Regions from separate parts of the Pseudomonas sp. 37 R 15 genome, predicted to be linked through region 2. Evidence: riboswitches for the same ligand, from Rfam matches in the RefSeq annotation. Region 2 holds a riboswitch; the other holds the start of a gene.

Region 1 (4,301 bases), on a different contig from region 2:
GAACGTGCTGTCCTTGGCACGCGTGCGCAGCGCAACCTCCCGTTGGGCTTTGTCACCGTGGCGCGCGATCTGGTCGAGCATGTACGGCGGGATCAGGCAGAAAATCGGATTTCGCGGTTGGCGAACACACATAAGCTGGCTCCTTTTTGGCGTGTGGTGAACGGCCGGTCAACGACTTCAGGATAGACGCGGGTCTGCCGCCTGGGCCAAATTGTCATGAAATCATGTTGCAGTCGTGTTTATCCAAGGCCCATCAGGAATACCCCATGCCCGCACGTCACGTCAAAATCGACCTGTCCTATCGCCCAAGGCTTGCCGACCTTCGCCCACTGATCACGCCCAGCCCATCCTTGCTGGAGGCCAGGGCTGCGACGCCGCGGGTTACCGCAGCCAAGGACCTGCAGGACCGGCGCGGCTACGCCGAGGATTTTCTCGGCAGCTTCGGTGTGCCCTGGCCCACCCTTGACTCGACCCTGGCAGGCGATGCCCAGCCCGGGCGCCTGGACTACACGCACTTTTCCATCAGTATGTCGCGCTCCCGACGCCTGGCACTGTATGTCGGCGTCAACATCGATGGCGACAAGCACGTGGATATCGTGCGCAGCAACGACACCTGGGCCTACGACGGCCGCCTGCCCCTCGACGCCCAGGTGGGCGAGGACCTCTACGCCGGCAATGGCCTGGACCGTGGTCATCTGGTGCGGCGCCAGGACCCCAACTGGGGAAACGAGGCGAACACCGCCAACCTCGACACCTTCCACTTCACCAACTGCTCGCCGCAGATGAGCGGCTTCAACCAGAAGACCTGGCTGGAACTGGAAGACTACATCCTCGACAACACCCAGCGCTGGAAAGCCCGCGCCAGCGTATTCAGCGGCCCGGTGTTTGGCGACGACGACCGCCTGTACCGTGGCGTGAAAATCCCCCAGGCGTTCTGGAAAGTCGTGGCCTACCTCAGCGACGACGGCAAACCCTCGGCCAGCGCGTACATGATCGACCAGCGCCGCGAGCTGGACCAACTGGACCTGGTATTCGGCCCGCTCAAAACCTACCGGCGCAGCGTGCTGCAGATCGAACAATTGACCGGTATCCGCTTCGGCAACCTGGCCGACTACGACGGTTTCAGCAACGAAGAGCGCGCCACGGGGACGCGGATCGAAGCGCTGATCCGGGGGCCGCAGGATATCCGACTCTGACCACGGCCCATTGTAGGAGCGAGCTTGCACGCGAAGCACCTTAGAGCACCGCGGCGCATCAGGCCGCTCGCGTTATCGTTGACGACCTTCGCGAGCAAGCTCGCTCCTACAGGCCGTGATCGACTACCATAGCGCCGCCGGTTCCCACACGGGACTAACAGGGAATTCGAAACGCCGCCCGCGACGTCAATCGAAACTGCCCCCGCAACTGTAGGTGCTGAGCCTGCTCCCCACTGCCACTGGACGTTGTCCGGGAAGGCCGGAGCGTGGCGACGACGCATCAGTCAGGAGACCTGCCGGCCAAGTGACTCACTAACCGGCGGGGTGTCCGGGAAGGACATCCGCGCCCTGCCAGACCTGCAGCGTTCGAAGGTGTGTTTCCGAGCCGTACCGCCCCTGCTTCACGTACGGTTCACCGGAGATTGCCCCATGCTGCTACGCGTTTCGGCCCTGATCACTGGCCTGGGCTTGTGTGCCCTGGCCCACGCCGCGCCTACTCACTACCCGCTGACGGTCGAGAACTGCGGCAACAGCCTCACCTTCCAGCAAGCCCCCGCGCGCAGCGTGACGATCGGCCAGGCCGCCACCGAGATGCTGTATGCGCTGGGAGTGGGCAATAAAGTGGTCGGTACTTCGCTGTGGTTCAACGATGTGCTGGGGCAGTACAAGGCGCAGAACGACAGCATCGAGCGCCTGGCCAATAACGAGCCGAGCTTCGAGGCGGTCATCGCCAAGCGCCCGCAACTGGTGGCCGCCGAGCTGGAATGGGTGGTCGGCCCTCAAGGCGTGGTGGGTACCCGCGAACAGTTTCACGAACTGAATATTCCCACCTACCTGCTGCCCTCCGACTGCGAAGGCAAGGACAATCTGGTCGGCGCCGACGGCACGCGGCTGGAGCCGTTTCGCATCGAGACGATCTACAAGAGCCTCAGCCAACTGGCCGAGATCTTCGACGTGCAAGCGCGCGGCCAGCAACTGACCGATGAACTCAAGGCGCGCCTGGCCAAGTCGATTGCCACCGCGCAGAGCAAAGGTTTGAAACAGGCCAGCGCGCTGGTGTGGTTCTCCAGCGCCGAAATGGCCAGCGACCCTTACGTGGCCGGCCACAAAGGGGTTCCGCAATTCATGCTGCAAACCCTCGGCCTGCGCAACGTGGTGCAATCGGATGAAGAATGGCCCGCCGTCGGCTGGGAAACCATCGCCAAGGCCAACCCTACCTTCCTGGTGATCGCGCGCATGGACCGCCGCCGCTACCCCGCCGACGACCATGAAAAGAAGCTGGCCTTCCTGCGTAGCGACCCGGTGACGCGCAACATGGACGCGGTGAAACACAACCGCATCATCATCCTCGACGCCCTCGCGCTGCAGGCCAGCCTGCGCACCTTCGACGGCCTGGAACAGCTGGCCGCCGCCATCGACGGCTACAACCTGCCGCAATGATACGGACCCTGCTCGCCCTCACGCTGCTGCTGATCGCCCTGCTTGCCGGTGTGGCCATCGGCGAAACCGCTATCTCGCCGCAGGTGGTGCTCCAGGTGCTCGCCAACAAACTGTGGGCGGCTGGCTATGTGCTCGATCCCATCGATGAAGGCGTGGTATGGAACTACCGCCTGACCCGCGCCCTGGTCGCCGGTGCCTGTGGTGCGGGCCTGGCGACTTGTGGGGTGATCCTGCAATCGTTGCTGCGCAACCCGTTGGCCGACCCGTATTTGCTGGGCATCAGCGCCGGCGCCTCGACCGGTGCGGTGCTGATTGCCTTGCTCGGGGTGGGCGGCGGTTTGATTTCGTTGTCGGCGGGCGCCTTTGTCGGCGCCATGGCCGCGTTTGCACTGGTGATCCTGCTGGCGCGGGCCAGCGGTTCCGCCAGCGGCACCGGCCAGATCATCCTCGCCGGCATCGCCGGTTCGCAGTTGTTCAATGCGCTCACCGCGTTCCTGATTACCAAATCCGCCAGCTCCGAACAGGCCCGCGGCATCATGTTCTGGCTGCTGGGCAACCTCAGCGGCGTGCGCTGGCCATCGGTGTGGCTGGCGGTGCCGGTGGCGGTCGCAGGGCTGGTGGTGTGCCTGTGGCACCGACGTGCATTGGATGCGTTTACCTTCGGCACCGATTCGGCGGCCTCGCTGGGCATCCCGGTGCGTCGCGTGCAGGTTGTGCTGGTGGGCTGCGCGGCAGTGGTCACGGCGGTGATGGTGTCGATTGTCGGTTCCATCGGGTTTGTCGGGCTGGTGATCCCCCATGCCGTGCGCTTGATGCTCGGCACCGGGCACTCGCGACTGCTGCCGGCCAGCGCCCTGGGCGGCGCCTTGTTCCTGATCGCGGCGGATGTGCTGTCGCGTACCTTGATCAAGGGCCAGGTGATTCCGGTGGGCGTGGTCACCGCGCTGGTCGGCGCGCCGGTGTTTGCGCTGATCCTGATCGGCCGGAGGAACGCGCGATGACGATACTGAGCTGCACCGCCCTGGGCTTCAAGGTGCGTGACGCCGAGTTGCTGCGCGATATTCATCTTGACGTGCAGTTGGGGGAAACCCTCGGCATCGTCGGGCCGAACGGTTCGGGCAAATCCACCCTGCTCAAGTTGCTCGCCGGCCTGCGCGCCCCGGCCAGCGGTGAAGTGCGCCTGGGCGGCAAGCGCCTGGGTGAATTGTCCCGCCGCGCCATCGCGCAGCAATTGGCCGTGGTGGAACAACAGGCCGACACCGACGACGCCATCCGCGTGTTCGACGCCGTGGCCCTGGGCCGCACGCCGTGGCTGTCGGCCCTGAGCCCGTGGTCCCATGAAGACGACAGCATCGTGCGCCAAGCCCTGCACGATGTGGACGCCACCCACCTGAGCCACCGCGCCTGGCGCAGCCTCTCGGGTGGCGAACGCCAGCGCGTGCACATCGCCCGCGCGCTGGCGCAACGGCCCCGGATCCTGTTGCTGGATGAACCGACCAATCACCTGGATATCCAGCATCAACTGACGATCCTCAAAGGTGTGCAGGCTTTGCCGGTCACCACCTTGATCGCCCTGCATGACCTGAACCAGGCACTGACCTGTGATCGCCTGGCCGTACTGGATCGTGGGCGCCTGGTGGCGCTGGGCACGCCGCTGCAGGTGCT
Region 2 (4,301 bases):
AGCAGGGTCAGCGGCACCACCGCGATAAACCACGCGGTCACGCCATGGCTGCGCCAGCCCCGGCCCCCCGGGTTGAAACGTTGCTCGATCCGCCCGGCAAAATTGCCGAACGCCACCAGCGGATGCCAGCGCCTGGGCTCGCCCAGCAGCGCATCCAGCGCCACTGCGGCGACACACAGCAAGGCCACACTCATTGACTCACTCCCCACAGGTTTTCATACAGCATGTCACTCAATGGCCGAGGTTCGGTCCAGCCTTCAAGTTGCAGCATCGGTGCCGGATAGAACTGCGCGACCGGTCCCAGGCACAGTACCGCCAGGGGTTTGGCGCCCGCCGGCAAACCCAGCAGGTCGGCCAGTGCCTGGGGTTCGAACAGCGAGACCCAGCCCATGCCCAAGCCCTCGACGCGGGCGGCCAGCCACAGGTTCTGAATCGCGCAGGACAAGGACGCCATGTCCATTTCCGGCAAGGTGCGTCGGCCGAAGATGTGCCGCTCGCGATCGTCCATCAGTGCCGCCACCAGCACTTCGGCGCAGTCGTGGATGCCTTCGACCTTGAGCTTCATGAAGTCGTCGGAGCGCTCGCCCAGGGCCTCGGCGGTGCGGATGCGTTCTGCTTCCACCAGTTGTTGAATCCGGCCCCGCAATTGACGGTCACTGATGCGGATAAAGCGCCACGGCTGCATCAGGCCGACGCTCGGCGCCTGGTGGGCGGCCTGGAGCAGGCGCTGCAGTAATTCAGGCGCGACGGTGCCACCGCTGAAGTGGCGCATGTCGCGGCGTTCGGCGATGGCGCGGTAGACGGCTTGGCGGTCGGCTTCGGGGAAGGCGTGGTCAGTCATGGCCTCATCGGGGGCAAGCCCCCTCCCACATTGGATGGGGTTTCAACTCGGTCAATTGTGGGAGGGGCGGTGCGACGATTCGACTTGCCCCCGATAGCGGTGTCGGGACCTGGCGCAAACAATGCGGCCACCGCCGCCGGGTTCGACGGAAAGTAAAAGTGCACATAGGAGGCTGTCATCCGCCCCTGCCGATAGACCGCCTCGGCCCCGCGCCCACCATTGGGGCTAAGCCCGCGGGCGATCGGCTCCAACGCTGTGCTGGTCAAGGAGTGATGATAGGTATGCCCGCGCAACGTGCCCTCGGGCAGCTCCACGATTTGCAGCGCCAGGGCGGCCAATTTCTTTTGCATCACTGCATCGCCCTGCAGCAGACCGAGCAGTTCGGCGCGGTTGCCGTCGACATCGGTCAGCGAGTCGAGCAAATACAGCATGCCGCCACACTCGGCGAGCAATGGCTTGCCGGCGGCATGATGGGCGCGGATCGCCTCAAGCATTGCAGTATTTTGCGACAGCGCCAGGTGATGCAGTTCCGGGTAGCCACCTGGCAGGTACAGGCTGTCGGCGTCAGGCAACGCATGATCGTGAAGGGGCGAGAAAAACGTGAGCTGCGCGCCCATGGCCCGCAGCAGGTCGAGGCTGGCGCCGTAGGTAAAGGCGAAGGCTTCGTCGCGGGCTACCGCAATGCGTACCCCGGCGAGCAAGGGCTCGGCCTCGATGACTTCGGGCGCGGCAAACATTACCGGCGGCGGCACGGCCACTTCGCAACTGCTGCCCAGCGCTTGGGCGGCGGCGTCCAGGCGCGCGTCGAGGTCATTCAGTTCGCTGGCTTGCACCAGGCCCAGGTGACGGCTGGGCAATTCGATGCCGGTTTCGCGCGACAGCGCGCCGTACCAACGCAAGCCTTCGGTCAGGCTGCCCTCCAGCAACTGCGCATGGCGCAGTGTGCCGACGCGGTTGGCGAGCACCCCGGCGAAGGGCAGGTCCGGCTGGTAGCGTGCCAGGCCTAACGCGAGCGCGCCGAAGGTCTGCGCCATGGCCGTGCCGTCGATCACGCCCAGCACCGGCACCCCGAAATGCCGCGCCAGGTCGGCGCTGGAAGGGGTGCCGTCGAACAGGCCCATCACGCCTTCGATCAGGATCAGGTCGGCCTCACCCGCCGCTTCCCACAACAAGCGACGACTTTCCTGCTCGCCGACCATCCACATGTCCAATTGATACACCGGCGCGCCACTGGCGCGTTCGTGAATCATCGGGTCAAGGAAGTCCGGCCCGCATTTGAATACGCGAACCTTGCGCCCCAGGTTGCGGTGCAAACGCGCCAACGCGGCGGTGACCGTGGTTTTGCCCTGGCCGGACGCCGGTGCGGCGATCAATACGGCCGGGCAATGACGGGGCTGATTCAAAGTTCGACGCCTTTCTGAGCCTTGATACCGGCCTGGAACGCGTGCTTGAGCATGCCCATGTCGGTGACGGTATCGGCCATTTCGATCAGTTCCGGCTTGGCACCCCGGCCGGTGACCACCACGTGCTGCATCGGCGGGCGGGCTTGCAGGTCGCCGAGCACCTGGTCCAGGTCAAGGTAGCCGTGCTTGAGGGCGATGTTCAACTCGTCCAGCACCACCAGGCCGATGGAGGGGTCATTCAGCATCGCCCTGGATACCGCCCAGGCCGCTTCGGCGGCGGCGATATCGCGCTGGCGATCCTGGGTTTCCCAGGTAAAGCCCTCGCCCATCACATGGAAGCGCACTTGCTCGGGGAAACGGCGGAAGAACATCTCTTCGCCGGTACTGTTGCGCCCCTTGATAAACTGCACCACGCCGCACTGCATGCCATGGCCCATGGCCCGGGCCAGCATGCCGAAGGCCGAGCTGCTCTTGCCCTTGCCGTTGCCGGTCAGCACCAGCAGCAAACCGCACTCATTGGGCGAATTGGCGATGCGTTCATCGATCACGGCTTTTTTGCGCAGCATGCGCGCCAGGTGGCGTTCGTCGCGGTCGGGGGTATCGGTCATGGCAGCTCTCCGTTGGGGCTGGACAAAAAACGGCGGGCAGGAAAAAAACAAAACAGACAGCCAAGCATCGCCCACCGTGATGCTGTTGAATGTTTCAGGCCGGTCTCCGGGCTCATGAGTGGCACTCGGTCTGTGTAAAAGACCGTGCAGGCCGACGGCGCGCCTTCCCATATCGCCTGCGATACAGTGGCCAACAGCGCCGTCTTGACTCATTTACCGTTGCGGGGGCAGCGCCGGAATTGCGGCAGCACTGTGTACAAGTGCGCTCACTCACCGGCTTCCCTGTTTCACTCTGTCGACGCGTACGCCACGGAGCACCTGAAACAAGCCGCGAAGGTTAGTGGGTTGGGGGTGGAGCGTCAATTAAAGCTGGTCCTGTACTTGAACCATCAAGGTGATGTGCTTCTCTACCCTTACAGGTATTCAGGAGAACACCATGCATAAAACCAGACTTGCCTTACTGATCATGCTGGCCGGCACCCTCGCCGCCTGCGGAGAAAGCTCTACCCTGCAGGTGACGGATGGCACCGGGCCCTCGCCCAAGCTGCCGGAACCAAACAAGACGCTGATCCCTACCGTGAACATCGCACCAGCTGTCGGCTGGCCCGACGGCGCCAGGCCAACCGCCGCTGCCGGCACGCAAGTGGCCGCATTCGCCGAGGGCCTGGAGCATCCGCGCTGGCTCTATGTGCTGCCCAACGGCGACATACTGGTGGCCGAGACCAACGCACCGCCCAAGCCGGATGACACCAAAGGCATTCGCGGCTGGGTCATGGAAAAAGTCATGGGCCGCGCCGGCGCTGGTGTGCCGAGCCCGAACCGCATCACCCTGCTGCGCGACGCCGACCATGACGGCGTCGCCGAAACGCGCACGGTGTTCCTGGAAAACCTCAACTCGCCGTTCGGCATGGCCCTGGTCGGCAACGACCTGTACGTGGCCGACTCGGACAAGTTGCTGCGCTTCCCCTATCAGCCTGGCGAAACCGCGATCAAGGCGGCCGGCACCAAGGTCGTCGATCTACCGGGCGGCAGCCTCAACCATCACTGGACCAAAAACGTGGTGGCCAGCCAGGATGGCAGCAAGCTGTATGTCAGCGTCGGCTCCAACAGCAACGTCGGCGAGAACGGCCTGGAAGCCGAAGAAGGCCGGGCGGCGATCTGGGAGGTCGACCGCGCCACGGGCCAGCATCGTATTTTCGCCTCCGGCCTGCGCAATCCCAACGGCATGGCCTGGGAACCCCAGAGCGGCAAACTATGGACGGCGGTGAACGAGCGCGATGAGATCGGCAGTGATTTGGTGCCGGACTACATCACTTCGGTCAAGGACGGCGCCTTCTACGGCTGGCCTTTCAGCTATTACGGGCAGCATGTGGATGTGCGCGTCACGCCGCAGAACCCGCAGTTGGTGGCCAAAGCCATCGCGCCGGACTATGCGGTAGGCCCGCATAC

The links. A riboswitch is a leader RNA that binds a small molecule or an ion and turns the genes downstream of it on or off. The one in region 2 is predicted to bind cobalamin.
Region 1: it holds a riboswitch for cobalamin, as region 2 does, so the genes downstream of both, BFQ04_RS23780 (ABC transporter substrate-binding protein) here and cobO (cob(I)yrinic acid a,c-diamide adenosyltransferase) in region 2, are expected to answer to the same signal.

Annotation. Positions count from the first base shown of each region.
Region 1 is NZ_CVTV01000059.1:29,154-33,454, reverse strand. It holds gene BFQ04_RS23790 (M4 family metallopeptidase) at 1-132, opposite strand, end outside; gene BFQ04_RS23785 (DNA/RNA non-specific endonuclease) at 267-1,196, shown strand; cobalamin riboswitch at 1,318-1,512, shown strand; gene BFQ04_RS23780 (ABC transporter substrate-binding protein) at 1,626-2,636, shown strand; gene BFQ04_RS23775 (FecCD family ABC transporter permease) at 2,633-3,637, shown strand; gene BFQ04_RS23770 (ABC transporter ATP-binding protein) at 3,634-4,301, shown strand, end outside.
Region 2 is NZ_CVTV01000018.1:75,288-79,588, forward strand. It holds gene cbiB (adenosylcobinamide-phosphate synthase CbiB) at 1-194, opposite strand, end outside; gene bluB (5,6-dimethylbenzimidazole synthase) at 191-841, opposite strand; gene BFQ04_RS04240 (cobyrinate a,c-diamide synthase) at 838-2,244, opposite strand; gene cobO (cob(I)yrinic acid a,c-diamide adenosyltransferase) at 2,241-2,852, opposite strand; cobalamin riboswitch at 2,932-3,189, opposite strand; gene BFQ04_RS04250 (PQQ-dependent sugar dehydrogenase) at 3,289-4,301, shown strand, end outside.